One region of the Nocardioides sp. Z50_6 genome, then DNA from elsewhere that is predicted to be linked to it. Evidence: predicted binding sites of a transcription regulator. Region 1 holds the regulator's gene; the other holds the start of a gene.
The links. Region 1 encodes LexA, which represses DNA repair genes until DNA is damaged. Its sites were predicted from a motif close to TCGAACANNTGTTCGA; they were not measured.
Positions count from the first base shown of each region.

Region 2: the regulator LexA is predicted to act here: its motif matches at 7,070-7,085, upstream of AC4BGE_RS00735 (DUF6504 family protein).

Region 1 is NZ_JBZAJB010000006.1:178,710-193,609, forward strand. Features, by position in the region: gene AC4BGE_RS15280 (restriction system modified-DNA reader domain-containing protein) at 1-731, opposite strand, end outside; gene AC4BGE_RS15285 (vitamin B12-dependent ribonucleotide reductase) at 932-3,787, opposite strand; gene nrdR (transcriptional regulator NrdR) at 3,896-4,366, opposite strand; gene AC4BGE_RS15295 (hypothetical protein) at 4,752-5,195, shown strand; gene AC4BGE_RS15300 (LysM peptidoglycan-binding domain-containing protein) at 5,395-5,784, opposite strand; gene AC4BGE_RS15305 (AAA family ATPase) at 6,013-6,759, shown strand; gene AC4BGE_RS15310 (GNAT family N-acetyltransferase) at 6,861-7,646, shown strand; gene lexA (transcriptional repressor LexA) at 7,745-8,473, shown strand; gene AC4BGE_RS15320 (sulfotransferase family 2 domain-containing protein) at 8,508-9,260, shown strand; gene AC4BGE_RS15325 (ATP-dependent DNA helicase) at 9,264-11,279, opposite strand; gene secD (protein translocase subunit SecD) at 11,318-13,588, opposite strand; gene AC4BGE_RS15335 (sodium:solute symporter family transporter) at 13,912-14,900, shown strand, end outside.
Region 2 is NZ_JBZAJB010000001.1:156,958-171,857, forward strand. Features, by position in the region: gene AC4BGE_RS00710 (SCO2097 family morphological protein) at 1-323, opposite strand, end outside; gene dinB (DNA polymerase IV) at 407-1,600, opposite strand; gene AC4BGE_RS00720 (class I SAM-dependent methyltransferase) at 1,625-2,356, opposite strand; gene AC4BGE_RS00725 (DNA polymerase III subunit alpha) at 2,394-6,176, opposite strand; gene AC4BGE_RS00730 (SAV_6107 family HEPN domain-containing protein) at 6,166-6,639, opposite strand; gene AC4BGE_RS00735 (DUF6504 family protein) at 6,641-6,988, opposite strand; gene AC4BGE_RS00740 (hypothetical protein) at 7,166-7,630, opposite strand; gene AC4BGE_RS00745 (hypothetical protein) at 7,717-7,851, shown strand; gene AC4BGE_RS00750 (ArsC/Spx/MgsR family protein) at 7,851-8,237, shown strand; gene AC4BGE_RS00755 (phytoene desaturase family protein) at 8,248-9,546, shown strand; gene AC4BGE_RS00760 (SIMPL domain-containing protein) at 9,593-10,177, opposite strand; gene metF (methylenetetrahydrofolate reductase [NAD(P)H]) at 10,256-11,146, opposite strand; gene AC4BGE_RS00770 (polyprenyl synthetase family protein) at 11,210-12,313, shown strand; gene AC4BGE_RS00775 (Rv2175c family DNA-binding protein) at 12,367-12,738, opposite strand; gene pknB (Stk1 family PASTA domain-containing Ser/Thr kinase) at 12,858-14,900, shown strand, end outside.

The DNA of each region.
Region 1 (14,900 bases):
GGCGGCGGTGAGGCACTCGGCGCTGTCTTGGCGTCAACGAAGCGAGCACGCCATGTGGCGAGGGTGGTTTTGCCGCTTGCGTCTTCGGTGGCCCAGAAGTCCCAGCCGTTCGCTGCGCCGCCCTTCACGGCGGCGGCTGCTGCCGAGGGCGTGGGGTAGGTGGCGCCTTGGTAGGGGATAGTGCCGTCGGTGTTGAGGGTGCCGCTGGCTGGCCACGCCGAGTTGGTGGACGTCACTGTCGTGGGGGTGGTGGGGAGGAAGCCTGCTGTGATGATTTGCTTGAGGGTGATGCCCACGAAGCGGCTGGTCCGGGTGGCACGGGTGGTCGTGGTGATGGTGCCCGAGTCGTCAGCGGTGGCGGTGTCGTAGCCCAACAGTCTGAGGACGCGGGCGATTGGGGTGATCGCGTTCTGGAGCGAGGCGCGTTCGAACGCGGGCAGGGTCTCATCCGAGGGGCGGTTCCCGTTGGAGGGGCGGGCGTCTTCGGCGGCATCGAGCAGGGCGACCTGTGCGGAGTTGAACCCATGTGTCGTGTCGCGTTGCACCAGCAGGGCACGCCGCCAGTGGTCTTTGCCTCGCACGTGCGCGGTGAGCCTGCTCCGCAGGCCAGCCGGTGCCTTCCCGACGTAGCAGCCCCACGAGCCGTCGGCTTGCGGCGGGTCGAGAAGGATGTAGACGCCCGGCTTGTCCCACTCGGATGCGTCGACGCGCATGGCGTGGTTGCGCTCCACGACCGCGATGCGTAGCGCCGCGTGTTGGTCGAAAGCACCAAGCAAGAACGCCTGAGCCCCCGAAGGATTCCTTCGGGGGCTCAGTCGTTGTCGTTCAGTGGCTGATCACGAACTCAGCACTTGTCGCAGCACCTGTCGCAGTACTTGTCGCAGCACTTGTCGTTCGCTCAGCATCGGACTGTCGTCCTATGCAGGTCAGATCAGCTGCAACCCGAGGTGCTCCCGCACCCTTCGCACACGTAGCACGACCCAGCCGGACGCATCTTGGTCCCACACGTCATGCAGAGCGGGCTGTCGACCGCGGTCCCGGTGAGCTTCTCAAAGAGCTCGGCGGAAGTGTGCGCCTCGCCGGTGGTCGGGCGAGCCGGCACCTCGCGGGCCTCGGCACCGTGGGTGTCCTTGGTCTCGACCTCCTCGAGGTCGAAGGACGCGGTGTCGGTCTTCAGGGACTCGGCCTCGCTGATCTCGACGAGCGGCTCGTAGGAGCCGGTCTCGAGGTGGCGCTGCCGCTCCTCGGCGGAGTAGATGCCGAGCATCGACCGCTCGTCGAAGGACATGTAGTCCAGAGCCAGGCGGCGGAAGATGTAGTCCATGATCGACTGCGCCATCCGGACGTCCGGGTCGTCGGTGAGACCGGCGGGCTCGAAGCGCAGGTTGGTGAACTTCGAGACGTAGGTCTCCAGCGGGACGCCGTACTGCAGGCCGATCGAGACCGCGATCGAGAAGGCGTCCATCACGCCGGCCAGGGTCGAGCCCTGCTTGCCGAGCTTGAGGAAGACCTCGCCGAGCTCGCCGTCGTCGTGGGCACCGGAGGTCATGTAGCCCTCGGCACCGCCGACGGTGAACGACGTGGTCCGCGAGACCCGCGACTTGGGCAGCCGCTTGCGGGTGGGGGCGTAGACGACCTTCTCCACCACGGTCGGCTCGACGGCGGCGGCCGCGGCCTTGTTGGAGTCCTGGCCCTTGTTCTCGCCCTTGCCGCTGGCCAGCGGCTGGCCGACCTTGCAGTTGTCGCGGTAGACCGCCGTCGCCTTGAGCCCCAGCTTCCAGGACTGAAGGTAGATGTCGGAGATCTCCTCGACCGTGGCGTTCTCCGGCAGGTTGACCGTCTTGGAGATCGCACCGGAGAGGAACGGCTGGCACGCCGCCATCATCCGCACGTGGCCCATCGGGGCCAGCGCGCGCGCACCCATCGCGGTGTCGTAGACCTCGTAGTGCTCCTGCTTGAGACCCGGCGCGTCGATGACGTGGCCGTGCTCGGCGATGTAGGCGACGATCGCCTCGATCTGCTCGGGCTGGTAGCCCAGCTTCTTCAGCGACCGCGGCACCGTCTGGTTGACGATCTGCATCGAGCCGCCGCCGACCAGCTTCTTGAACTTCACCAGGGAGAAGTCGGGCTCGATGCCCGTGGTGTCGCAGTCCATCATGAAGCCGATGGTGCCGGTGGGCGCGAGCACGGAGGCCTGTGCGTTGCGGAAGCCGTTCTTCTCGCCCAGCTTGATCACCTCGGCCCACGCGCTCGTGGCCAGCTTGAGCACCCGGCTGTCCTCGGTGTGCAGCACCCGCACCTGGTCGTTGGCCGACTGGTGCTTGCGCATGACCCGCTTGTGGGCCTCGGCGTTGCGGGCGTAGCCGGCGTACGGGCCCACCACGGAGGCGAGCTCGGCGGAGCGCTTGTACGACGTCCCGGTCATCAGGCTGGTGATCGCGGCGGCCATCGAGCGGCCACCCTCGGAGTCGTAGCCCAGGCCCATCGCCATCAGCAGCGCGCCGAGGTTGGCGTAGCCGATGCCGAGCTGGCGGTAGTCGACGGTGGTCTGGCCGATCGACTCGGTCGGGAAGTCGGCGAAGCAGATCGAGATGTCCATCGCGGTGATGATGAACTCGACCGCCTTGGCGAAGAGGTCGGCGTCGAAGGTGTCGTCGTCCTTGAGGAACTTCAGCAGGTTGAGCGACGCCAGGTTGCACGAGGAGTTGTCGAGCGACATGTACTCCGAGCACGGGTTGGACGCGGTGATCCGGCCGGTCTCGGGGTTGGTGTGCCAGTCGTTGATGGTGTCGTCGTACTGCAGGCCCGGGTCGGCGCACTCCCAGGCGGCCTTGCTGATCTTGGCGAAGAGCTCACGGGCGTCGACGGTCTCGATGACCTCGCCGGTGTCGCGGGCCCGCAGGCCGAACTCACGGCCGTCCTCGACCGCCCGCATGAACTCGTCGCTGACGCGCACCGAGTTGTTGGCGTTCTGGTACTGCACGGAGGTGATGTCCTTGCCGCCCAGGTCCATGTCGAACCCGGCGTCGCGCAGCGCGCGGATCTTGTCCTCCTCGCGCGCCTTGGTCTCGACGAACTCGACGATGTCGGGGTGGTCGACGTCCAGGACGACCATCTTGGCGGCCCGGCGCGTGGCGCCGCCCGACTTGATGGTGCCCGCGGAGGCGTCGGCACCGCGCATGAAGGAGACCGGGCCCGAGGCCGTGCCGCCGCTGCTCAGCAGCTCCTTGGAGGAGCGGATGCGGGAGAGGTTGAGGCCGGCGCCAGAACCGCCCTTGAAGATGAACCCCTCTTCCTTGTACCAGTTGAGGATCGAGTCCATGGAGTCGTCGACGCTGAGGATGAAGCAGGCCGACACCTGCTGCGGGGAAGAGGTGCCGACGTTGAACCAGACCGGGGAGTTGAACGAGAAGTACTGGTTGACCAGCAGCCAGGTGAGCTCGTGCTCGAAGATCTCGGCGTCCGCGGGGGTCGCGAAGTAGCCGTGGTCGATGCCGGCCTTGGTGTAGGTCTTCACCACGCGGTCGATGAGCTGCTTGAGGCTCCACTCGCGCGCGTCGGTGCCCACGGCGCCACGGAAGTACTTGGTGGTGACGATCGTGGAGGCGTTGACGCTCCAGAAGTCGGGGAACTCGACGCCGCGCTGCTCGAAGACAGCCTCGCCGGTCTTCCAGTTGGTCTGGACGACGTCGCGGCGCTCCCAGTTGATCGCGTCGTAGGGGTGGGTGCCTTCGGTGCTGAAGATGCGCTGCATCTTCAGGCCCCCCTTGTTCACCGTCTTCGTCATGGGTTCTCCTCAGTCCTGGCTTCGTTGCGTCGGTCTGTCATCTGGTTCTTGCTCTGTGTTGAGCGCCCGGCACGCAGCTTCCCCACTACGTGCCGGGCGGATCGTGGGCTAGCCCGTCGGGACGGGCAGCGCCGCGCGCTCGGCGCGCAGCATGGCGATCTCCGCCTCGAAGTCGGCCGCGCTCTCGAACGCGCGGTAGACGGAGGCGAAGCGCAGGTAGGCGACCTCGTCGAGCTCGCGCAGCGGGCTGAGGATGGCGAGGCCGACCTCGTGGGCCGGCACCTCGGCGACCCCCTCGCTGCGCAGGGTGTCCTCGACCGCCTGGCCGAGGCAGGCCAGCTGGTCCTCGGTCACCGGCCGGCCCTTGCAGGCCTTGCGGACCCCGTGGATGGCCTTCTCCCGGGCGAACGGCTCGGTGGCGCCGGAGCGCTTGAGCACCAGCAGCTGCATCTGCTCGACGGTGCTGAACCGCTTGCCGCAGGCCTGGCAGGTACGCCGGCGGCGGATCTGGCCGCCGTCGTCGGAGACCCGGGAGTCGAGGACCCGCGTGTCGGTGTGCCGGCAGTGCGGACAGTGCATGGGGGTCTCCTTCCGTTCGGGTCGAGGAGAGGAGCCCTTCCGGGCACCGCGACGACACCGCCCTTACAGGTCTAACACCTGTGGATGAGCGGCTATTTCCTGTGGATGAATCGGCTTCGCCTGTGGGTGGGAGCCCGGCGACTGTTAACTACATGTGGAAAACCACAACGGTGTAACTACTAGATGTAGTGGTAACCGTACGTCCCCGGCACCACCTGCGCAACCTGAACCGGCGAAGTCGGCGCCCGGTTTCGCAGGACGCCCTCGGGCACCGGCAAAGTCGCAGGTCAGGGCCCCTGCCGGGGTCCGGATCGGTCTGGACCGCGGCGTGTCGCGGCCCCGATCCCCGGGCCGCGGGACTGGACCGGCCTGACACAATGAGGCCGTGGCGACGGGGAAGAGAGCAGGCGCGAGGCGGGCGGCTCCTGCCCGCGCGAGCCGCCCGGCCCGCGCCGCCCGGCCCGCGCGCTCCGCGCCGCCCTTCGACCCAGCAATCCTGGGGCTCGCCGCCGGGATCACCCTCTGCGTGATCGCCTGGGGCTATCTCGTCTACGCCGCCATCGACTTCGGCATCGCCGGACGCTCCGGCAGCTCCGGCGGCTGGCTGATGCTGGCGCTCGCCTCGCTGGGCGCCATGGCCTGCCTCTTCGTGGGGCTGATGCTCGCCTCCCGTCTGACCGCGGCGCTCGGGCTGGCCAGAGAAGCTGCCGCCCACCGCTCCGAGCCGGAGGACCTCCCGGGGCCGGCCGAGCCCACGTCGGACCCGGCCCCCGCTCCCCCGGCCCGGGCAGCTCGGCCTCCCGGCGGTCGCCGGATCTCTCGCCGCTGACCTGCCCGTACCGACGGCGGGCCCCACGACGACGTCCACCCTTGGACACAGGGAGAGGCGGGGCCCGGCAGGGCCCCGCCTCTTGTCTTCCCCATCCGCCGGCCGGGGTCGAGGCGACCGGCGGAAACTATTCAGTTGTATCCACCGGCCGGGGTCGAAGCGACCGGTGGAGGCTGGAGGGGTGAGGCCAGCGGCTTCGTCACTCAGCGAGCGGGACGCGGAGCTTCTGGCCGATCGTGACCATCCCGGAGTCGAGGGCGTTGAGCCGCTCGATCTCCCCCATCACGGCGCGCACGTCACCGTCTTCGGCGATCGCGGCGGCGATGCCCCACAGGGTGTCGCCGTCCTCGACCATCACGATCTCGGTGGGCGCCGGCGTGCCCGACTCCTGCGTGGCGACAGAGCCGCCGCCCAGGAAGACTCCCGCGACAAGCACGAAGAGGAGAGCGGCGACGAAGACGACGACACGGCCGCGCCGGGTCAGGCGGACGCCGCCCCGCTCCGGTCGAACCTCCGCACGGGGCGCAGCAGGCCGCAGCTCACGGACGGGGGCGAGCTGGCGGGTGGGGGTGAGAGTCATCGTGCTCATCGGGACCTCCTGGGGAAGTGGCGGTCAGCCTGTGGGTGTTGCTGTCGAACTGATGTCTAACTGCGACCACCGACAGTCCTGACGAAGCACTGGGGCGATCCGTCTCGATCACACGTTCGATCGAACACATGTGCGACGTTAGATCAGGTGTTCGAACGAATCAAGGACCTGGCCGAACAATTGTTCGATGGCGTGTCGCCCCGCCGGCCGGGCGGATACCCTCGCCACGTGCGCAGGCAGGACTGGACGCGTGAGCGACGCGTCGTACGACGGGTGGTCGCCAACGCCGCCGCGCCGGACGCCGGCTCACCCGACGCCGTCTGGCCCGCCTCCGTCCCGGCGGTCGCCCAGGTGCTGCGCGAGGGACTCGAGATGGCCGAGGGCGTCACGCTGCTCGTCGGGGAGAACGGGTCCGGCAAGTCGACCCTGGTGGAGGCGGTGGCGATGGCGTTCGGCCTCGCGGCCGAGGGGGGCACCCGCAACGTGCAGGAGGGGACGCGTGCCACCGAGTCACCGCTGCATCAGTGGCTCGACCTGGAGAAGTCCCCGGGAGCCCCGCGCTGGGGGTTCTTCCTGCGCGCCGAGACGATGCACGGCTACTTCACCCGGCAGGAGGGGTTCGCCACCGGTCAGGACCCGCGCTACCACGAGATGAGCCACGGCGAGTCGTTCCTGGCCCTGCTGCGCTCCCGGTTCGACTCCCCCGGGCTCTACTGCCTCGACGAGCCGGAGGCGGCGCTGTCGTTCAGCGCCCAGATCGCCCTGGTGGCGACGCTGCACGAGCTGGCCGGCCGCGGAGCGCAGGTGCTGTGCGCCACCCACTCTCCCCTGGTGGCGGCCCTGCCCGGCGCCCGGCTCCTCGAGGTGGGGCCGTGGGGGATCCGGGAGACGACGTGGGACGAGCTGGAGCTGGTGAGCCACTGGCGGCGCTACCTGGACGCGCCGATGCAGTACCTGAGGCACGTCCTCGACTGAGGACCACCAACGCCGCGCCCGGTCGCCATCCGCCACAAAGCACAGTGATGTCATCAGTTTCAGGCATGCGGGTGTGATTCCCGCGCGAATAGCGTGGCTGCATGCGCGATCTCCTGACCACTCCCATGGAGACCATCGAGGCCGATCTCGAGGCCCTGGTCGTCACCATGGCGCAGTCCCCGGCCTTCAAGACCGTCGAAGAGCCGGACGCCACGGTCTACTGGTCCCACCTCCCGCTCGAGGTGTGCAACGTGATCGCCAACGCCCGGATCGCCTCGGCCGACGTCGCCGGGCGCGTCCCCGAGCTCCTGGCGCCCTTCCTTGACCGAGGGCTCCCCTTCCAGTGGATGACCACCCCCGAGACCACCACCCCGGCACTCGAGGCCGCTCTGGCCCAGGCCGGCCTGGTGGCGACCGAGGCGGCGGCGATGCACGTCAACCTGGACCGGCCGATCGACCCCGAGGCCCCCGACGACGTCTACATCGACGTCGTGTGGCCCGACCACACCGAGCCCGTCGCGGCCACGATCTTCGCCGGGCTCGGCCTCCCGGCGCACGCCGGGGGCACCCACATGGACTTCCTGGACACGATGGACCCGGCCGACCACCAGTTCTTCATCGCGCGCAGCTCCTTCACCGGCGACCCCCAGGGCGCCGGGACCTCCCACCGCCGCGGGAACAGCGTGATGCTGGGCAACATCGTCACGCTCCCCCAGGCCCACGGGCGCGGCCTCGAGCGAGCCCTGGCCGGCACCATGATGAACCGGGCCCGGGAGACCGGCGCCGGCACCGCCACGGTGATCGCCGCCGAGGAGACCTACCAGGCCCTGGTGGACCTGGGCTTCCGTACCGGGTTCAACGTGGTCAGCTGGGTCTGCAGCCCCTGACCCTGAGCGACACGCCCGTTCGAACACCTGTTTGAACTCCGCCTCCTGGCGCACTACGGTGAGGTCACCGAGACCGCACCACCCCCAGGAGGCACCGCATGCCCAAGACGCGCGAGACGAGCGGCAAGGTCGTCCCGATGCCGGACGGGCCGCCGGACGCGACCGGGCTCACCCCGCGTCAGCAGCGGATCCTGCTCTCCATCAAGGACTCGCTCGAGCAGCGTGGCTACCCGCCGAGCATGCGCGAGATCGGCCGGGAGGTCGGCCTCACCAGCTCCAGCAGCGTCGCCCACCAGCTCAAGGTGCTGGAGGAGAAGGGCTACCTCAAGCGCGACCCCAACCGCCCTCGGGCCCTGGAGGTCTTCCTGCCCGAGGTGCTGGCCGCCCGCCGGGCGATGAGCAGCGCCGAGGAGTCGTCGTTCGACCCGACGGGTGTGGGTGACGCGGCGCCCGCCGCCCAGTACGTCCCGGTCCTCGGCCGGATCGCCGCCGGCGGGCCGATCCTGGCCGAGGAGCGCGTCGAGGACGTCTTCCCGCTCCCCAAGCAGCTCGTCGGCGACGGCACCCTCTTCCTCCTCGAGGTCTCGGGCGACTCGATGATCGACGCGGCCATCTGCAGCGGCGACTACGTGGTGATCCGGCAGCAGCCGGATGCCGCCAACGGCGAGATCGTGGCCGCGATGATCGACGGCGAGGCGACCGTCAAGACCTTCCAGCGCAAGGACGGCCAGGTCTGGCTGCTGCCCCACAACGACGCCTACGAGCCGATCGACGGCACCCACGCCACCATCCTCGGCAAGGTCACCGCGGTCCTGCGCCGCATGTGATCCTGGCCCGGGAGGTCAGGCTAAACTCGCGGCGATGCGACGGTCCCGAGCAGAGCCCCAGTCCTCACCGGCCCCGCCGCTCGCCGAGGGGGTCTCGCCGGAGGTGTTCCGCACCCGGCCCGACGACCGCTTCAAGCTGACGGCGGAGTCGAAGGACCTGCTCGACGCGCTCTCCCGGGCGAGCGCGGAGGCCGGCTGGGTCTCGGCGCTGGGCTACAACCTCACGATCAGCCACAGCCACCGCTTCGTCTGGTACCGGGTCGCCAAGGTCGCCACCCGCACCGTGCGGCACCACTTCGCCACCCACGAGGTCTCCCTCGACGTCGACCACGCGATGCGGGTGCGCTACCCGACGGCGCTCTTCGCCGACTACTTCGCCTTCGCCTTCGTCCGCGACCCGCTCGAGCGGTTCCTCTCGGCCTGGCAGGACAAGGTCGTCAACACGAACTACTTCAAGTTCGACGGCGACACCCACGCCCGGATGCAGCGGGTCGAGGAGTTCGCCCGGTGGACCGCCACCCACGACCTGCGCGCCGTCCCGGGCACCGACCAGCACCTGGCGCTGCAGACCCGACTGATCGACCTCGACCGGGTCGACTTCGTGGGACGGCTGGAGACCTTCGACCGCGACTTCGCCGAGGTCTGCGAGCGGGTCGGCGCGCCCGCCGTGCCCGCCCGCCCGCGCAACCAGACGGCCCCCGGCGGGCGTCGGCTCGACGTCTCGGACGAGCTCCGCGAGCTGGTCAGCGCGATGTACCGGCGCGACTACCAGATCCTCGGCTACTGAGCCCTACTCCCCGGCGGCCGCGGCCAGGCGGCTGAGCGCCTTGCGCACCACCTGCGGGTCGTGGGTCGTCCACATGGGCGGGAGGCTGGCCTTGAGGAACCCGCCGTACCTCGCGGTGGCCAGCCGCGGGTCGAGCACCGCGACCACACCCCGGTCCGAGGTGGTGCGGATCAGCCGGCCGGCGCCCTGAGCCAGCAGCAGGGCGGCGTGGGTCGCGGCCACCTGCATGAAGCCGTTGCCCCCGGCGCGGTCGGCCGCGCGCTGGCGGGCCGACATCAGCGGGTCGTCGGGACGCGGGAACGGGATCCGGTCGATCAGCACCAGCTGGCAGGTCTGCCCTGGCACGTCGATTCCCTGCCACAGGCTCAGGGTGCCGAACAGGCAGGTGTGCGGGTCGGCCACGAACTGACGCGCCAGCTCGGGGAGCTGGGCCTCGCCCTGGGCCAGGGTGGTCAGGTGGGGCAGCCGTTCCCGCACCACCTCGGCGGCCGCCTCGGCGGCGCGGCGGGAGGAGAAGAGGCCAAGCGTGCGCCCGTCGGCGGCGTCGACGAGATCGACGATCTCGTCGAGCTGCGCCTGGCCCAGCCCGTCCCGGCCGGGCGGCGGCAGGTGGCGGGCGAGGTAGAGGATGCCCTGGCGCCCGTAGTCGAACGGCGAGCCCACGTCGAGCCCGCGCCACGGGCGCGCTCCCTCGGACTCGACGGCGGGGGCGCCGGTGTCGACGCGCTCCGAGGGCTTGAGCCCCAGGCTGCCGGCCACGGAGGCGAAGTCGCCGCCCAGCATCAGGGTCGCCGAGGTGAAGACGACCGTCTTGTCGGTGAGCAGGCGCTCGCGCATCTGCGCCCACACCTGGAGCGGTGCCACGGCCAGCCGGGCGGGCATCCGCTCGCGGGCCTCGTTGAGCCACAGCACGTCGGCGTCGCTGCCGGCCGCCATCCGCTCCGCGGTCGTGAAGACCTCCTGAGCCAGCCCCTTGGCCTGGGTCCGGGCGGCGTCGGCCTCCCCCGCGCCCTTCTCCTCCTTGCCGAACGCCGAGACCACCGCCCGGGCGGCGTCGCGGACCAGCACCAGCGCGTCGCCCAGCTGCTGCCCCATCTGGTCGATCCGGCCCCCCGGGGTCATCGCCAGGGCGTCGGCGAGGGCCTCGGCGGCGTCGGCCAGGTCGTCGGCGGGGTTGGAGGCGCCGGCGTTCTCGGCCACGTGGCGCTGGGCCCGGCGCGAGGCCCGCTCCACGTCGCCCACGGACAGCTCGTCGGTCGCCGCCTGGGTGACCCGCGCGGTGAGCTCGTGGGCCTCATCGATCACCACCACGTCGTAGTCGGGGATCATCGGCACCCCCTCGATCGCGTCGATGGCGAGCAAGGAGTGGTTGGTGACGATCAGGTGGGAGCGCTGGGCCTTCTCCTTGGCCCGCTCCGCGAAGCACTCCGTGGCGAAGGCGCAGCGCGCCGCGCCCAGGCACTCCCGGTGGTTGACGCTGACCTGACGCCAGGTGCGGTCGGTGTGGCGGGGCGCGTTGTCCCGCTCGCCGGAGCCGCCCGACTCCACCTCGGCCTCGGCCCAGCTGCGCAGCTCGAGGACCTCGGCGCCCATCGAGCCGGCCGGGACGTCGACCAGCACACCCTGCTCGTCGGGGACGCCCTCGCGGACGCGGTGCAGGCAGGCGTAGTTGGACCGCCCCTTGAGCACCGCGTAGGAGGAGTCCACCCGGTCGCCGACCGCCTCCATGAGCCGCGGGATGTCGCGCTCCACCAGCTGGTGCTGGAGGGCCAGGGTGGCGGTGGCCACGACCACCCGGTCGCGGTGCAGCAGGCTGGGCACCAGGTAGGCCAACGACTTGCCGGTGCCCGTCCCGGCCTGGACCAGCAGGTGCTGGCCAGACTCCATCGCCGCGGTCACCGCCTCGGCCATCTCGACCTGGCCGGGGCGCTCCTGACCGCCCAGCGCCCCCACGGCAGCCGCCAGCACCTCCGGCACCGAGGGTGCGGGAGGTGCGGCGGTCTCGGTCGCGTCAGGCATCCGAGAAGCCTAGGGCCGGGCGCCGACAGTCAGGCACCTCAGACGACGGCACCGGAGTCGTCGGGGGCGCGCTCGACCCTGATCTTCTTCTCCTTCGACATCGGCCACCGCTCCTGGAGGTAGGTGACCAGCGGGGTCGCGGTGAAGACCGAGCTGTAGGTGCCGACCACCAGACCCACGAGGAGGGCGATCGCGAAGTCGCGCAGCGAGTCTCCACCCAGGACCGCGAGGGCGGCCAGGATGAACATGGTGCCCAGACCCGTGTTGACCGTCCGCGGCAGCGTCTCGACCGCCGCCTTGTTGGCCAGGTCGGTGAAGAGCTCGCCGGGCTTGGACTCCCGCCAGCGCTCACGGACCCGGTCGAAGACGACCACCGTGTCGTTGACCGACAGACCGATGATGGTCATCGCGGCGGCCAGGAAGATGCCGTCGATCGGCTTCTGCAGCCAGGCGAACAGACCCACCACGATCAGCACGTCGTGCGCCATCGCGATCACCGCGCTCAGGCCGAAGGTCCACTTGAAGCGGACGGCGAGGTAGATCAGCTGGGCGGCGAAAGCGATCGCGAAGGCGATGATCGCCTTGTCGCGCAGCTCGTTGCCGAACGAGGCGCTGATCTTCTCGTCGCGGACCTCCTCGGCCTCACCGCCGATCTCGGCCAGCGCCGCCCGGATCTCCTCGGCCTCCTCGTTGCTGATCTCGCCGGTGCGGACGGTGATGTTGGCCTGGTCGGACTCCTGGACGGTCGCGTCGGCGAAGCCCGCCTCCTCGACCGCGTCGCGGGCCTCGTCGGCGTCCAGCTTCTCGGTGGTGGAGAACTCCATCACCCGGCCCCCGCTGAACTCGACGCCCAGGTTGAGCCCGTTGACCACGATGCCGGCCAGGGCCACCAGGGTGACCACACCGGAGATCGCCAGCCACAGGGCGCGCTTGACCATCAGCTGCGGGTTCTTGCGCTCCAGCCAGGTGCGGACCCGGCCGATGTCGGCGATGCCGGAGACCTGCGGGTGCCGCGAGACCCACTTGTTGGCGACCCCTAGCTCGGTGAGCACCCGGGCGATGATCAGCGCCGAGACCATCGAGGCCACCACGCCGATGCTCAGCGTGACACCGAAGCCCTTGATCGGCCCGGAGCCGAGGAAGAAGAGCAGGCCGGCGGCGAGCAGGGTGGTGACGTTGGAGTCGATGATCGCGGTCCAGGCCTTGTTGAACCCGATCATCAGGGCCCGGCGCAGCCCCGCGGACGGGTTGGCCTGGTACTCCTCCCGGGCGCGCTCGAAGACCAGCACGTTGGCGTCGATCGCCATGCCGATGGCCAGCACGAAGCCCGCGAGGCCCGGCAGGGTCAGCGTGGAGCCGAGCCCGACGAGCATCGCGTAGGCCAGCAGCGCGTAGGAGGTCAGCGCGATCGTGGCGAGGAAGCCGACGAAGCGGTAGACGAAGATGATGAAGAGCCCGGTGAGCACCAGGCCGATGACGCCGGCCTTCCACGAGGCGTCGATCGCGGCGTCACCCAGGGTGGGGCCGATCTCGCTGACCGAGATGATCTCCACCGGCAGCGGCAGCGCGCCGCCCTCGATCAGGATGGCCAGCTCCTGGGCCTCCTGGATCGTGAAGTTGCCGGTGATCTGGGTGCTGCCGATGATCGCGCTGCCGCAGGGCACCTGGACCTCGGGCGAGGAGATCACCTCGCCGTCGAGCACGATGGCGATGCGTCGCTGGTCGCCCGTGGCGCAGGCGGCGTCGGCGGAGAGCTTCTCGAAGGCGTCGGATCCGGCGCGGGAGAAGTCGACCGCGACGGCCCAGCCCGTGCTGTTCTGGGGCTGCACCGCCTCGGCGCCGGTGATGTCGTTGCCCTCCATCACCGCGGGGCCCACCTCGAGCACGTCGCCCTGCTCGCTGGGGACGAGCAGGTTGCCCTTCTCCGAGGGCTTGCCGTCGGCGTTCGGCAGGCCGCCGGCGACCACCGGGTGGACGGTCAGCTGCGCCGTCCGGCCGATCGTCTCGACCGCCTGCTCGGAGTCCTGCACGTCGGGCAGCTCGACCAGGATGCGGTTGTCGCCGGAGCGGACCAAGGTCGGCTCGGAGACGCCGAGCGCGTCGACGCGGCCCCGCAGGACCTCGACGGCCCGGTCGGTGTTCTCCGCGTTGGCCTTCACCCCCGAGGGGCTGTCGCTGGTCTCCAGCGTGATCGACGTGCCGCCGCTGAGGTCGAGACCCAGCCTCGGCTCCTTGTTGAGGGCGAGCGCTGCGCACCCGGCCAGCAGGCCGAGCACGAGGATGAAGCGGATCCAGGCACCACGTGACATGCGACGCATCTTTCCCTAGCCGACCAGAGGTGCCCAATCCGGGCACCTCCTCTGGAACGCGCCGCGCGCCCGGTTGGTTCCGGTGCCCTCGGAAGGTCCCCCGTGACGTTACCTGAGAGGAAGTTGATAACGTGCTGAGAAGTCGGAGCTCCCGAGGAATCACTGACTCGCTGGGGCCCTAAGCGCGCGCCTTCGGGGACCGCCCCCGACGTCCGCCCCCGGGTGTGGACGCGGCCGCCGCCAGCGAGAACCCCCGACCACGCACCGGTTCCGGGAACGCTGCCGGCGGGGTGCGACGCCTCCGGCGACGTGAGGAGCTGCACGTGGACGGGTTGGATTCGGTGACCTTCGGAGTGGGGACGATCCTGCTCCTGCTGCTGGCGTTCTACGGGGGGACCTTCTGGATCTCCACGCGGATCGGCAAGAAGAACGAGAACGCCGACGGCTACATGACCGCCGGCCACAACATCGGCTTCGGGATCTCCGCGGCCAGCATGACCGCGACCTGGATCTGGGCGTCGTCGATGTACGCCTCCGCCAGCTCCGGCTACACCTACGGCATCTCCGGCCCGATCCACTACGGGTTGTGGGGCGCGCTGATGATCTTGTTCATCTACCCGTTCGGCCGGCGGATCCGCGCCGTCGCGCCCCGCGCACACACCCTCGCCGAGGTGCTGCACGTGCGCCACGGCCGCTCCAGCCAGCTGATGCTCGCCGGCTCCAACGTGGTCGGCAGCCTGATCAGCCTGATGTCCAACTTCATCGCCGGCGGCGTGCTCATCTCGCTGCTCTCCCCCTTCACCTTCGTCCAGGGCGTCTTCATGGTGGCCGGGGGCGTGCTGCTCTACACGCTGTGGTCCGGCTTCCGCGCCTCGGTGCTGACCGACTTCGTGCAGGTCGCGGCGATGCTCGGTGCCGTCATGGTGATCGTGCCGGTGATCTTCTTCGCCGCCGGCTTCCCCGCGGCGTTCGAGACAGGCGCCGGCAACCTGACCGCGCAGCAGGGCAACTTCTTCTCCAGCGACGCCTTCCTCAACCAGGGAGCGCCCTACATCGCCGCGGTCCTCGCCTACGCCATCGGCAACCAGACCATCGCGCAGCGGCTCTTCGCCGTGCGCGAGGACCTGATCAAGCCCACCTTCATCACCGCCACCATCGGCTACGGCGCGATGGTGATCGGGGTCGGGATGCTGGGCGTGATGGCGCTCTACCTGGGGCTGGAGCCGCAGGGCGGGGACGTCAACAACCTCGTCCCGCAGATGGCCGCCGCCTACCTGCCCGGTGTCCTGGTGGCCGTCTTCTTCATCATGAT
Region 2 (14,900 bases), on a different contig from region 1:
GGGATGGGCTGCGCGGCGCGGCCCGGGTTGCGGAGCGAGGTGACGACCACGGTGGCGGAGGCCAGCATCACCACGAAGCCGACGACCCCGACGACGGGCATGGAGGCGATGGCGCCCGTCATCATGATCGCGATGCCGGTGACGAAGACGACGCCGCCGAGAACGGCACGTCGGCGGGCGGCTCGTTGGAAGGCCGTCCCCCGCAACGTGTGGGCGAACTTGGGGTCTTCCTCGACGAGAGCACGTTCCATCTGCTCGAGCAGTCGGAGCTCTTCTTCCGAGAGCGGCACGTTTCCTCCCGACCGGTGTGATGCGCGGCACATCCGCAAGGTGAAGTCTAGGCAGCGGTTTCCCACCACGGTAGCCGCAGGGGAAAAAATGATCACCACCGGTTCCCGGTCGTCGTTCACCCGAGCAGGGTGGCTGGACGCACCGCGCCGGATCCGAATCTCCGGGTGGCTGCGTCGACGGCCCGGTCGGCGGCCTCCCAGCCATGGCTCGGCTCCCCCAGCACCAGCTGCCTCTGGACGCGCTCGACCGGGACGAGTCCTTCGACCCTGACCCCGACCAGTCGCAGCCGCGCGCGCTGGAGCCCCAGCGCGTCGAAGAGGCGCACCGCGGTGCGGTAGACCTCCACCGTGACGTCGGTGGCCTCCGGCAGGGTGCGGGACCTGGTGAGCGTGGTGAAGTCGGCGAACCGGACCCGCAGCGTCACGGTCCGCCCGGCCACGCCGGCGGTCCGCATCCGGCCGGTCACCCGGGTCGAGAGCCGCAGCAGCTCGCGCAGGACCCGCTCCCGGTCGTCGGTGTCCCGGGCGAAGGTCTCGTCCGCCCCCATCGACCGATCCGGCTCGTCGGGCCCCCGGCGCACCACGACCTGTCGCCGGTCCACCCCCCAGGCCATCTCGTGCAGCTGGGTGCCCAGTGCGGGACCCAGCGCCCGCTGGAGGGTGCGCAGGGGCGTGTGGGCCAGGTCGGCCACCGTCCTGAGACCGAGCCGGTGCAGCAGGGCCCGGGTCTTCTCCCCCACCCCCCACAGCTCACCCACGTCGAGCGGGTGCAGGAAGGAGATCGCCTCGTCGGGCGGGACCACCACCACGCCGTCGGGCTTGGCCCGTCGGCTGGCCAGCTTGGCCAGGGTGGGCGTGGCGGCGATCCCCACCGAGCAGGTGATGCGCTGCTCGTCGTGGATGGTCGCCCTCAGCCGCTCGGCGACCTCCCGGGGGGACCCCAGCCGCCGAGCTGCACCCGAGACGTCGAGGAACGCCTCGTCCAGCGACATCACCTCCACCACCGGGGTGATGCTGCGGAAGTTCTCCATCACGGCCGCCGAGACCCGGCCGAAGGTCTCGAAGTCGGGCGCCAGGACCACGGCGTCGGGGCACATCCGCCGGGCCCGCGTCATGGGCAGCGCCGACCGCACGCCGTAGGCGCGCGCGAGGTAGTTGGCCGAGAGGACCACCCCGCGGCTCCCACCCCCCACGATCACCGGCACGTCAGCCAGGTCCGGGCGGTCGCGCACCGCCACGGACGCGTAGAACGCGTCCATGTCGACGTGCAGGATCGCCGGACGGGACGGCGACTGCGGGGCACGGCTCACCGGGCCACCGCCCGGGCGCCGGGGTCAGCGAGAGGCCAGCACGTGCAGCTGCGCTGCGAGGGGTCGGTACTCGGGGCGCTCCGCCACGGCCCGCTCGAGCTCCACCAGCGCGGCGGTGGCGCCGGGCTCGAGGTCGAGGAGGGTGCCGGGGACCAGGTCGGCGAAGACCCGGACCGCGTGCACCATCGAGGGCTCGAAGCCCGCCTCGGCCAGCAGCTCGAGGAGCTCCTCATGGGTGAACCGGTGGCCTCCACGCACGGGATCGGCGCCCTCGAGGAGGTCGCGGGCCTGCTGGAAGTGGCCCGCCATCGCACGCGCCACCACGGCCGCGTGGCGCTGGGCGACCAGGAGGCTGAGCGTGCCACCGGGACGCAGCACCTCCGCCAGGACGCCCAGGCCGGCGGCGGCGTCGTCCACGACCTCCAGCACCCCGTGACAGAGCACCACGTCGGCCGTGTCCGGCCCGAGGGTCGCCAGCAGGTCGGAGAGGTCCCCCTGGCGGCCGGTGACGTCGACCGCACGCTCCCGGGCCCGTCGGTCCAGGGCCGCCAGTGCATCCGGGCTGGGGTCGACGACGGTGACCCGGTGGCCCAGCTCGGCCACTCGGACCGCGAAGCCCCCTGTCCCGCCTCCGATGTCGAGGACCTCCAGCCCTCCGCCTCCGGCGAAGAGGGGCTCCAGTGCGTCCCAGACCACCGAGGAGCGGGCTGCGCTGCGTCGTTCGCTGGGTCGGTCGGTCCGCTCACTCGCTGGCATGAGGAACACCCTAGGACGTGGACGGATGCCATCGCGCTCACCCCGGGCTCCCCGGGCTCCGGTGCCACAGGGCGCGCGAAGGCGCCTGCCCCTGACCGTGCGCCTCACCCTCCAGGGCCCGGCTGAGCGCCCCCGCGCTCGCGGCGTCCTCACCGGCGGGCCTGATGTCGGCATAGGGGGACATCCGGAACCCGCTGCTGTGCACCAGCACCCGGCGCCGGGCGGGATCCGGCCCGGTCGCCGGGCGGCCCGCCAGCACCGAGCGGACCGCGCCCAGGCCCTCCTCGAGGGAGGGCGCGCCTTCCCAGAGGGCGCGCAGCTCGGGCAGGGACCAGGCCCCGGTGGCCCGGAGCGAGACCCCGCGCCGGCCCGTGCGGCGCAGCTCGCCGCGGACGAGCAGCAGCCAGGACCCGAAGACGGTGGCCGCGTAGGGCCCTTGGGCGTCCTCGAAGAAGGTGGCGTCGACCGGACCGGTCGAGTCGTCGAGGGTCAGGAAGATCACCCGTCGGCCCGAGCGGACCGGAGGGGTCTGGGTGGCCACCTTGACCCCCGCCACCAGGATCTCGGCCTTGCTGCGGCACCGCAGCAGGTCCTGGCTGCGGACCACGTCCAGGGCCCGGAGGAGGTCGGCGTAGCCGTCGACGACGTGCCGGCTGACGTCGAGGCCGAGGATCTCCAGCTCGGCCGCCACCCGCTCGGCCGGCGTGAGCTCCGGCAGCCCCGAGGGCTGGTCCTCGACGGGCTCGTCGCCGAGCCCGAGGGCGAGCTGGACCGACTCCACGTGGACGGGCCGTGAGGACCTGGCCTGGGCCGAGGCCTGGCCCCACACCCCGCTGCGGGTGACCTGGTCGCTGCTGTTGCGCGAGGTCGCCTGGGCCGCCCTCCCCGCCGCCCGGTCGACCGCCGGGCGCGCCCCGAGCCCGCGCCCTCGGGCCGATCTCTGCAGCACCCGGCTGTGCCGGTCGAGCTCGGCGACCTGCAGCAGCAGGTCGCGACGGGTCGGTCCGGTCCGCAACCGCACGGTCTGCTCGGAGCCGCCGATCCGGTGGACCCGGTCGAAGCCACCGGCCAGCACCAGGCGCTCCACCACGGGCCGCGAGACCGCGGCCCGATGCCAGAAGTCGCTGATCGAGGCGAAGGGACGAGCCGCGACGATGCGGGCCGTCTCCGCCTCGCTGATCCCCTTCACCTCGCTCAGTGCCAGCCGGATCGCGTAGCCGGCCGGATCGTCCGGCGAGGACTCCACGGCGTAGTGACCCTCGGAGCGGTCGACGTCGAGCCCCCTGATCCCGATCCCGAACCGGCGGGCGTCGTCGAGGATGAACCGCTTGGGGTACATGCCCGGATCGTGGGTCAGCACCCCGGCGAGGAAGTGGGCCGGCCAGTGCGTCTTCAGCCAGGCGGACTGGAACGTGGGCAGCGCGAAAGCGGCCGCGTGCGCCTTGCAGAAGCCGAAGGAGGCGAAGGCCTCGAGCACCTTCCACACCTGCGCGACCACCTCGGGCGGGTAGCCGCGAGCGATCGCCGTCGGCTCGAACCACTCGCGCGTCCGCGCCATCCCCTCCACGTCGCCGAGCGCGCGACGCCTCTCGTCGGCCTCGGCGAACGAGACCCCGCCGAAGCAGGCGATGATCTCGATGACCTGCTCGTGGAAGACCACGACCCCGTGGGTCGAGGCCAGGATGGGGACCAGGTCGGGGTGGAGGTAGGAGGCGGGGCGCCACCCCTGCTTCACCTCCAGGTAGGGGGTGATCATGTCGCTCTTGACCGGTCCGGGCCGGAAGAGGGAGATGTCGGTGACGATCTCCTCGAAGGTCTCGATCCCTGACTTCCCCACCAGCTCGCGCTGCCCCGGCGACTCGATCTGGAAGACGCCCAGGGTCTTGGCTGAGCTGACCAGCTCGAAGGTCTCGGGGTCGTCGAAGGGGACCTGCCCCTCGTCGTCGAGATCGACCGCGACCCCGTCGACCCGCTGGATCTCGGCCACCGCGTGGGCCATGGCCGACTGCATCCGGATGCCCAGCACGTCCAGCTTGAGCAGGCCCAGGTCCTCCACGTCGTCCTTGTCGAACTGGCTCATCGGAAAGCCGGCATGACTGGCCTCGACCGGGGTCCGGTCGAGCAGCGTGGCGTCGGAGAGCAGCACCCCGCAGGGATGCACCGCGATGTGGCGGGGCAGGCCGTCCAGCCGCTCCACCAGGGAGAACATCAGGTCGAGCCGCTCCTCGGCCAGCCCGCTGGCCCGCAGCTCGGGGAGGTCCTGCAGCGCCCGCCGGGCGTCCCGGGCCCGCACGTGCGGGAACGCCTTGGCGATCGAGTCGACCTCGCCGGGAGGCATCCCCAGGGCCGCTCCCACGTCACGCACCGCATGCCGGACCCGGTAGGTCTCCATCATCGAGACGCAGACGCAGCGCTCCGCGCCGTAGCGGTCCAGGATCGCCTCGTAGACCTCCAGCCGGCGGGCCGACTCCACGTCGATGTCGATGTCGGGCAGCGACTGACGCAGCGGGGACAGGAACCGCTCCATCAGCAGGCCGTGCCGCAGCGGGTCGACCCCGGAGATGCCGAGGAGGTAGTTGACCAGGCTCCCGGCCCCGGACCCGCGCGCCGCGCACCTCACCCCCATCTCCCGGACCAGGTCGGTGACGTCCCCGACGGTGAGGAAGTAGGAGGCGTAGCCGAGCGAGGCGATGACCCGCAGCTCGTCGTCGAGGCGCTTCCAGATCCGTTGCCGCGGGGAGCTGCCGTAGCGCCACCCGATCGCGGACTCGCACCGGACCCGGAGCGCGGCGTCGGCCCGGGTCTCTCCGGCGAGCCGGGCCACCGGCTCGCCGGCCCCGGCCGCCGTCTCCAGCTCGGGGAAGTGGACCTCCCCGATCCCCAGGTCGGCGCCCGGGTCGAGCGCACAGCGCTCGGCCACGGCACGGGTCCCGGCGAGCAGCCGGTCGACCTCGCGCGGCCCCAGGCCGGCGTTCCGGCAGACCTCCTCGGCCACCTCCCGCATCTGCCGGCCGGACTTGAGGAAGCCCTCGGCGTTGCCCCGGTCGACGTGCCGGCGGTCCAGCGGCACCAGCCGCCGGGCCGCGTCGAGGACATCCACGGTCGGGGCGTCGGCGCGGTCGGCGTAGCGGACCGCGTTGGTGAGGACGGCACCCAGGCCCAGCTCCCGGGAGAGCCCGGCCATCCGGGCCGCGTGCGGGGTCGACCCGGGCCCCCACCCGCCCCCGGAGCCGGGGAGGCGGTGGGAGACCAGCTCGACCAGCAGGTTCTCCCGGGGCACCAGCCGCAGCCAGGAGGCCACGACCTCGCGGGCCAGGTCGTCGCGGTGCCGGGCCACCTCGAGGCCCAGCTCGGAGGTGGGCCCCAGCAGCACCAGCAGCCGCCCCTCGGCGAGGTGGGGCGCCAGCAGGTCGGGGGTCGCCACCGGCCGCCCGCGCTCGCCGGCGAGGTGGACCGAGGAGACCAGGCGGCACAACGCCGTCCAGCCGGCCCGGCCCTCGGCGAGCAGGGTGACGCGAGGCCGCCCCTCCTCCCGGAAGGCTCCGCCCCGTACCGGCGTGCGGCGGCGCGGACCGGTGGGGCGCCCGGGGACGCCGGGTGGCTCCACCGCCAGGTCGACGCCCAGCACCGGGCTGATGCCCGCCGCCGCGCACGCCTTGGCGAACTTCACCGCCCCGTAGGTGCCGTCGCGGTCGGTGAGGGCCAGCAGGTCCATCCCGTGGTCGGCGGCCCGCTCGACCAGCCCACCGGGGTGCGAGGCGCCGTACTGGAGGGAGTACCCGGAGGCGACGTGGAGGTGGGCGAAGGGATCAGGCGACACCGGCCCGACCGCCCGGCCCTGTCGCAGCCAGCAGACGCCCCGGGGCCGCGGTGTGCGGCACCAGGCCCAGCGTCGACTCGACGACCGCCAGGAAGCGGTCCGCGTCGCGCACCAGGTCGTCCGCCTCCCGCTCGCTCACCGCGCGGGCGGAGCCCGCCTCGGCCGCCGCCCGCTTGCCGGCACCCGCGGCGAAGAAGGTCGCCCACTCCGTGAGCTCCGGTGCCACCTCGCTGAGCAGCACCCACGCGTTCTTCTGGCGGCGCCGGGCCCCAGCGGCGGGGTGGGCGCGGGCGGCCAGCAGGGCGGCCGCCGCCCGGAGGGCGGCGACGTGGGCGCAGGCGTAGCGGCTCGGCACGTCGCGGGCGAGCATCGCCTCCTGCAGCGACTCCGCCGCTCGGGCGAGGTAGGAGTGGGTGGTGGCGGGCAGCAGGTAGGGGTTGGTGGGCCTCGTGGGATCCGTCATCTCAGTCCACGCACCCGACGAGCTGCCAGCGGCCGTCGCTGCCGTCGAAGGAGAGGTCGAAGACTCCCCCGGCCGATCCCTCGCCGAGGGGGCCGCGACCGGCCTCGACGCGCCAGATCTGGCGCTCCGTCAGCAGGTCGGCCTGCGGGGCACCCGGAGCCGGCGCGCCTCCCGCCGCCAGGACGGTGGCGGTCGCGGAGTGCCACCAGGGCGGCGTCTCCACCCAGTGGGCCACCACGGCCCGGACCTTCCACAGCCTCCCCCGCCACAGGAACTGCTCCGGGGCCTCCTCACCACTGCCGGGCACCGGGCCCCTGCGCACGTCCACGGGATCGTCGTACCGCCTCATGGCTCCTCCTCGGAAGCGTCGCTCGACCCACCTGCCGGACCCGGTGCCGGTGGGGTCGAGGCACCGCCACCGGGTCCGCCTTCGAACATTTGTTCGAACGGGACCAAGGTACACCTCTCCCCCGACAACGGGTCAACGTCTGGACCCGAGAGGCTCGACGTCCGGGGCCGAGGAGGCTCAGACCTCCCGGATGAACCGGTTGGTGTCCTTGTGGAAGAGGAGGACCAGCAGGGCCAGGCAGAGCCCGATCATCAGCACCGACATCACCACGAAGAGGGTCGGGATCCCGCTGGCCACGCACAGCACCGCGAGGAAGATCCCGAAGAGGGCGATCACCGCGAGCGAGAGCCGGGCCCAGCCGAAGCCCTCGACGAAGAAGGCGAGCAGCACGCCCACCAGCATGGCCAGGACGACGAAGGAGGTGACCGCCACCGGCACGAGGGCCGGCACCGCCAGCGAGGCCTCCACCGCCTCCAGGCCGCCCTGGCGGAGGATCACCCGGGCCCCGGCGTTGCCCTCGGCCCAGGAGGTGAGCAGGTCCTCGCGCCGCCACCAGGTCAGCACGGTGGTGATCCCCGCCATCACCAGCAGGGCCAGGGCGACGCGGGTGGCGAGGACCACCGAGGTAGGCCGGACGATCATGTGACTCCCTGCAAGGGTCGGGCTGGACGGGACGCACCGCCCCCGCCGGGCGAGCCGGGAGGACGGCACTGGCTAAGGTCGCGGTCATGGCGACCGAGCACGCATCCATCACGGCGTTCCGGGACGAGCACGCGCGCCGCAACCGTACCGGCGGGGCAGGGGCGGGCGCCGACGCCCTCCTCCCCGAGGCCGTCGGCGCCCGGCGGGCCGGGGTCCTCTGATGGAGATCTGGCTCAACCCCGCCTGCAGCAAGTGCCGGACCGCGGCCGCGGCGCTCGACGAGGCCGGCATCGAGGCAACCGTCCGGCGCTACCTGGACCAGCCCCCCACCGCCGAGGAGATCGCCGACGTGACGGCGCGCCTCGGGGTCGAGCCGTGGCACCTGGCCCGGCCCCGTGAGGCGCGGGAGGCGGGCATCGACCTTCCCCGCGACCCCGAGCACCGCGAGCGGTGGCTGGCCGCGCTCGCCGCCCACCCGCAGGCGATCCAGCGCCCGATCCTGACCGCCGCCGACGGGACCACGGTGGTGGGCCGCGACCCCGAGTCCCTGGCCCGGGTGATCGCCGCGGAGGAGCCGCCCGCCGGTCGCCGGGTCCCGAACAGCTAGCCTCGCGGCCATGCGCGTGGTCGTGATCGGCGGTGGCCTCGGGGGCGCCGCCACCGCAGCCCGGCTGGCCAAGCTCGGCCACCAGGTGGTGGTGGTGGAACGGTCCCAGGCCGTGGGCGGCGCCCTCGCCACGGTGCGGGCCGGCGACCACACCTGGGATGCCGGCCCCAGCACCACCCTGCTGCCCGCTGTGCTGCGCGACCTCTTCCGCAAGACCGGACGCCCCCTGGAACGAGAGCTGGACCTCGTCCCGGTCGAGGCCGTCCGCGAGCACCGCTTCACCGACGGCACCAGCGTCCTGGTCACCGCGGGCTCGAGGGCCGAGCAGAAGGCGGCCTTCGACCGGCTGGGCCCGGGCCTCGGCAGCCGGTGGACGGCCTACGTCGACATGCTGGGCCGCGAGTGGGAGCTGCTGCGCCGCGACTACCTCGAACGTCCGTGGGACCCCGCCCTGGCTGAGCGCGAGACGGTCCGCCTGCTGCGCCGGCGAGAGTCGCTGGACCGGCGACTGCGCGCCGTGCTGGGCGAGCAGCGGCTGCGGCTGGTCGCCGGGCACCCGTTCACCGCCGACGGGCACGCCCTGCGCCGGGTGCCGAGCTGGCTGGGCACCGTCTCCTACGTGGAGCACAAGTTCGGCGCCTGGACCGTCCCCGGCGGCCTCGCGGCCGTGGGCGAGGCCCTGGCCCGCCGGCTGGCGACCCGCAAGGTCGAGGTCCTGCTCGGCACCACCGCGCACGACGTCGTCCTGCGCGGCGGCCGGCCGGTCGCGGTGGCCACCTCCGCCGGCGACCTGGACGCGGACGCCGTGGTGTGCGCGATCGATCCCGGCCACCTCCCGGCCCTGCGCAGCCGGGTCGCCCGGGCCCGGGTCGCCGCGCCACCCACCGTGGTCCACCTCGGCCTCGCCGGCGACGTGCCGCCGCTCGGCCACGACCTGGTGCTGCACGGCGACCCGGACCTCGTGGTCCGCCCGGGGGGCAGCGCCCCCGAGGGCGCCGTCTCCTGGACGGTCTCGCACCGGGGCGTCGCCGGCGAGGACGTGCTGGAGGTGCTGGCCCGGCGCGGCCTCGACGTCCGCGGCTCCGTCGTGGTCCGGGTGGACCGCCGTCCCGGCGACCTGCTGGAGCAGTGGGGCGGCTCGCCGCTCGGCCCGCGGTGGCAGGGCCGCCGCACCGTACGCCGCCGCCCTGGTCCCACGACACCGGTCCCGGGCGTCTACGCGGCCGGGGCCCACGCCGTCCCGGGCGCCGGGATCCCCTTCGTGGGACTCTCCGCCGCCCTGGTCGCGCAGGTCGTCGGGCCGGCCTGAGCCCCCGCCCCAGACCTCCGGCGGAGGACCTCGCAGTGCCCGCGGGTCAGACGACCTGCCAGGTGCCCCGCACCCGGGCCGTGAGGATGGTCTCGCCCGGCTCCAACGTCGCGGCCCGCATCAGGCCCGGGCCCGCTCCCTCGCCCGGCTCCTCGGCCACCTCGAGCAGGTCGCCGAGGGAGAGCCCCTCGAGGCCGGCGAGATGGGCGGCACGGCGCCGGGCGTCGAGGTAGGCGGCCTCCCTGGCCTCGTCCTGCAGCGAGGACTGCTCCGCGACCTCCAGCTGGACTCCCTCGATCCGCAGCGCCTCGCCCACCTCCTCGGCCAGCCCGACCACCAGGGCGGAGGCCACCGGCAGGTTGGGGCAGCCGATCGTCAGCTGGTGGGTGGCCTCGAACGCCTCGAGGGCCCCGTCCGGGTCCCGCAGCGGCCACAGGGTCAGCCCCGTGGTGGAGACCGTCACCTCCGCCAGGCCGCGGGCGACCCGTCCGATGGCGGTGACGGCCGAGTCCACCCCTGCCACCGCCTCGGCCACGGTGCGCGCCCGGTGGGTCGCGGCGACGCGCACCACCGCCGAGTCGGGGACGGCGCGGACGCCGCCGTGACCGACGACCGACACTGTGCGAGGCATGGCCAGACAGTAGCCCCCTCGGGGCCCGGCCGAGCCCGGCCCGGGGCCCGCTCACCCGCTCGGGCCCCTCAGGCCGACTCAGACGGCGAGCCGGAGCGCCTTCCAGATCTCCCGGGTGGCCCGGGAGCGGTTCAGCGTGTAGAAGTGCAGGCCCGGTGCGCCGCCGGCGAGCAGGTCGTCGCACAGCTCGGTGGCGATCCGGATCCCCTCGCCGCGGACCGCGGCCGGGTCCTCGGCCAGCGGCCGGATCCGGGCCTCGACCTCGACGGGCATCTGGCGGCCCGACATCTCGACCATCCGTCGCATGGAGGCCAGGCCCAGGATGGGCATGATGCCCGGGATGATCGGGAAGTCGACGCCGAGCTCCCGGGCCCGCTGCACCAGGCCGAAGTAGTCCGAGGCCCGGAGCACCATGTCGGTGATCGCGAACTCAGCGCCCGCGTCGTACTTGGCCCGCAGCACCTGGGCGTCGGCCTCGAGGCTCTCCGCATCGCGGTGGCCCTCGGGGAAGGCCGCCACCCCGACACAGAGGTCCCCGTGCTCCCGGACCAGGGTGACCAGGTCACAGGCGTGGTCGACCCCGCCCTCGGTGGCGGTCCACGGGGTCCCCGGACCGGCAGGCGGGTCACCGCGCAGGGCCAGCACGTTGCGCACCCCGGCCTCCTGGAGGGCGGCCAGGACGGTGCCGATCTCCGCGCGGGTGTGGCCCACGCAGGTCAGGTGCGCCATCGGCAGCAGGCTCGTCTCCCGCGCCATCCGGCCGGTGATCGCGACCGTCCGGTCGCGGGTGGAGCCGCCGGCGCCGTAGGTGACGGAGACGAAGGTGGGACGCAGCGGCTCGAGGTCGCTGATGGAGTCCCAGAGCACCTGCTCCCCCGCCGCGTCCTTGGGCGGGAAGAACTCGAAGGAGAACGAGCGCTCCCCCTGACGCAGGAGGTCGCCGATCCGTGCCGGACGCGGAGCAGTCATGCCGCGATCCTAGGGAGGAGACCGTGCCCGGCTCGGGGACGGTCCACTGGCTAGTCTGGCCGCGTGCCCGAGCCATCCTCCTCGCCCCGTCCGCCCGCGAGCGTGCGTGAGGCCTGGGACCCCACCGACTTCCGCGCCCGCGTCCAGCACGAGCTCGACGAGTTCCTCACCCTCCAGGAGGCGCGGCTGGCCCCCCTGGGCCCCGACGCTGCCCGACTGGTCGCCGAGGCCCGCGCGGCCACCGGCGGCGGCAAGAGGTTCCGGGCGGCCTTCTGCTGGTGGGGCTACCGGGCGCTGGAGCCCGAGGTGCCCGACGAGCGTGCCCTGGCCCGCGCCGCTGCCGCCCTCGAGCTGCTGCACGCCAGCGCCCTGGTCCACGACGACCTGATGGACGCCTCCGACACCCGGCGCGGACGCCCCGCCACGCACCGCGGCTTCGAGGCCGAGCACCGGGCTGCGGGCTGGGGCGGCGACCCCGAGCAGTACGGCGCCGCGGCCGCGATCCTCCTCGGCGACCTGCTCCTGTCCTGGTCCGACGAGCTGCTGCGCCGCTGCGGCCTGCCGCTGGACCGGGTCGTCCCCGCGCTCGGCGTGCTGGACCTGTGCCGCTCGGAGGTGATCGCGGGACAGTTCCTCGACGTCTCCGTGCAGGCCCGCGCCCACGCCGACGAGGCGACGGCGATGACCGTGCTGCGCTACAAGTCGGCGAAGTACTCGGTGGAGCGGCCGCTGCACGTGGGGGCCGCCCTGGGCGGCGCCACCGCGGAGGTGCTGGAGCAGCTGACCTCGTTCGGCCTGCCGCTGGGCGAGGCGTTCCAGCTCCGCGACGACGTCCTCGGGGTCTTCGGCGACCCCGAGGTCACCGGGAAGCCGGCCGGCGACGACCTGGTCGAGGGCAAGCGCACGGTGCTGGTGGCCAAGGCCCTGGCCGCCGGCGGTGACGCCGCGGCCGAGCTGGACGCGGCCCTGGGCACCCCGCTCGACCCGGCCACGGTGGACCGGCTCCGGGAGGCCATCGACACCTCCGGGGCGCGGGCCGAGGTGGAGACGCTGATCGAGCGGCTCGTCGAGGAGGCGCTCGCCGCCCTGGAGGACGCCGACCTCGACCCGGACGCCCGGCAGGTGCTGCGTGAGCTGGCCACGGCCGTCACCCAGCGCTCCGTGTGAGGCGGCCGGACCTCGGCGCAGCCCCGCGCGAACCCGGAGCCCCCGGCGAGGGCCTAGAGAGCCATCGCCTGGGCGCGCCGCTTGACCTCCGACCCGCGGTTCTCCCGCAGGGCGTCGATCGGGCGCCCCGGGAGCTGGAGGTCGGTGAAGAGCCAGGCGATGATCTCGCGGTCGTCGTACCCGCCGTCGTGCAGCACGGTGAGCAGGCCGGGCAGCCCCTTGACCACCAGACCGTCCTGGAGGAAGTCGGCCGGCACCTGCTGGCCGGCGCCGGGCCGCGGCACGGCGGCGGCGAGCTCGTGCTCGCGGATCATGGTGCGGACGCGGCCGACGGAGACCCCCAGGATCTGCGCGACGGTCGACCAGTCCACCCACTCCGGCACCAGTGCGTCGAGGTCGGCTTCGGCGAGCGGGACGTCATCCATGGGGACCATGCTGCCACCCGCCGCGCCACGCCGTGGGACAGGCCACCCCACGCCCCCGTCGCGGCGTCCGTACGATGGCGCCACGCACACTTCCCCATCCGGTGACGTCGGAGGTCCCCGTGCAGCCAGACGAGCGAGCCTCCAGGCGCGCCTCGCAGGCGACCTCCGACCCCTTGGTCGGGCGTTTCCTGGAGGGCCGCTACCGGCTCGGGCGCCGGATCGCGCGAGGCGGCATGGCGGGCGTCTACGAGGCCCACGACACCCGGCTGGACCGCACGGTCGCGATCAAGGTGATGCACCCCGGCATGGGCGACGACGAGGCGTTCGCCGCCCGCTTCGTCCGCGAGGCCAGGGCCGCCGCCCGCCTCTCCCACCCGCACGTGGTCGCGGTCTACGACCAGGGCGACGACCACGGCACGGTCTTCCTGGCGATGGAGTACGTGCCGGGGCACACGCTGCGTGACGTCATCCGCGCCGAGGCACCGCTTGGCCCCGCCCGCGCCCTCGAGCTCCTCGAGCCGGTGGTCTCCGCGCTGGCCGCCGCCCACCGGGCCGGGCTGGTCCACCGCGACGTCAAGCCCGAGAACGTGCTGATCGGCGACCGTGAGCACGGCGAGCAGATCAAGGTGGCCGACTTCGGGCTGGCCAAGGCCGTCAGCGCCGAGACCCAGCACACCGCGACCGGCGTGCTGATCGGCACCGTCTCCTACCTGGCCCCCGAGCTGGTGGTGCACGGGCAGGCCGATCCCCGGGCCGACGTCTACGCCGTGGGCGTGGTCCTCTACGAGCTGCTCACCGGGCACAAGCCCCACGAGGGCGAGTCCCAGATCCAGGTGGCCTACAAGCACGTGCACGAGGACGTGCCCGCCCCTTCGGCCCGGGTGCCGGGGATCCCGCCGTACGTCGACGCCCTGGTGGCCCGCGCCACGGCCCGGGACGCCAGCCAGCGGCCGGCCGACGCCGGCGTGCTGCTCCACCAGCTGCACCGGGTCGCCCAGGCGCTGCGCGAGGGGGTCCGCGAGGACCCCGAGCTCGAGGCCGACCTGCGACCGGCCCGCCCGGCGGCTCCCCTGGACGTCGAGGTCGAGGCGGAGCGCGACGGCTTCGTCGACCTGGTCGAGGACCTCGGCCTCAGCGTGCCCGACGAGCAGGGCCCCGAGGACGCGGAGCTTGCCGCCCGGGACGGGGACGCCTGGCACGACGACGCCGCCGGGCCCGACTCGACCCGTCAGATCCAGGCCGTCCCGCCGCCGGGCCAGGTGAGCCGTCCGGCGATCCCGCGCCTGCCCAGCCCGCACGCGGACCCCCTCGTCGCCCCGGCCGCGCGCCGGCGGCGGTGGCGCGGTCCGCTGCTGCTGGCCCTCGCCCTGCTGCTGGTGGTCGGGGTGGGCACCGGCGCCTGGTGGTTCGGCTACGCACGCTGGACCACCACCCCCGGCGTGCTGGGCCTCACCGAGGCCGAGGCCGTGCAGACCCTGGACTCCGCGGGCCTGGAGGCACGCGTGGGCGACCCCGCCTTCTCCGAGACCGTGCCGCCCGGCCACGTCGTCTCCACCGACCCCGAGCCCGGCGGCCGGGTGCTGGACGGCGGGACGGTGACCCTCGCCCTCTCCCAGGGCCCGGAGCGCTACGAGGTGCCGGCGCTGGCCGGGGTGGGTCTCGACGAGGCGCAGGACGCCATCCTCGGCACCAACCTCGCCTACGGCGAGCGGGTGGACCGCTGGAGCGAGACCGTTCCCGAGGGGGCCGTGATCAGGACCGACCCGGCCGCGGGCACCGTGCTCAAGCCCGGGGACGTGGTCGACGTGATCGTGAGCAAGGGACGCAAGCCGCGCCAGGTCTCCGACTGGACCGGGAAGAGCGCCGCGCGGGCCCAGCAGGCGCTGGAGCGCAAGAAGCTGGTGGTCGTCCGCGAAGAGGAGCACAGCGACACCGTCCCCGAGGGCGTGGTGATCAGCCAGGACCCGCCCACCGCGACGCTCTACCAGGGCGACACGGTCACCCTGGTCGTCTCGCTGGGGCCCGAGCTGGTGGAGATGCCGGGGGTGGTCGCCTCCGGCGTCGACGCCGCCCGGGAGGAGCTGGAGGCGCTCGGGTTCGAGGTCGTGGTGGAGGAGTCCGGCCAGTACATCGGCCTCGGCTTCGTGCTGCGCACCGACCCC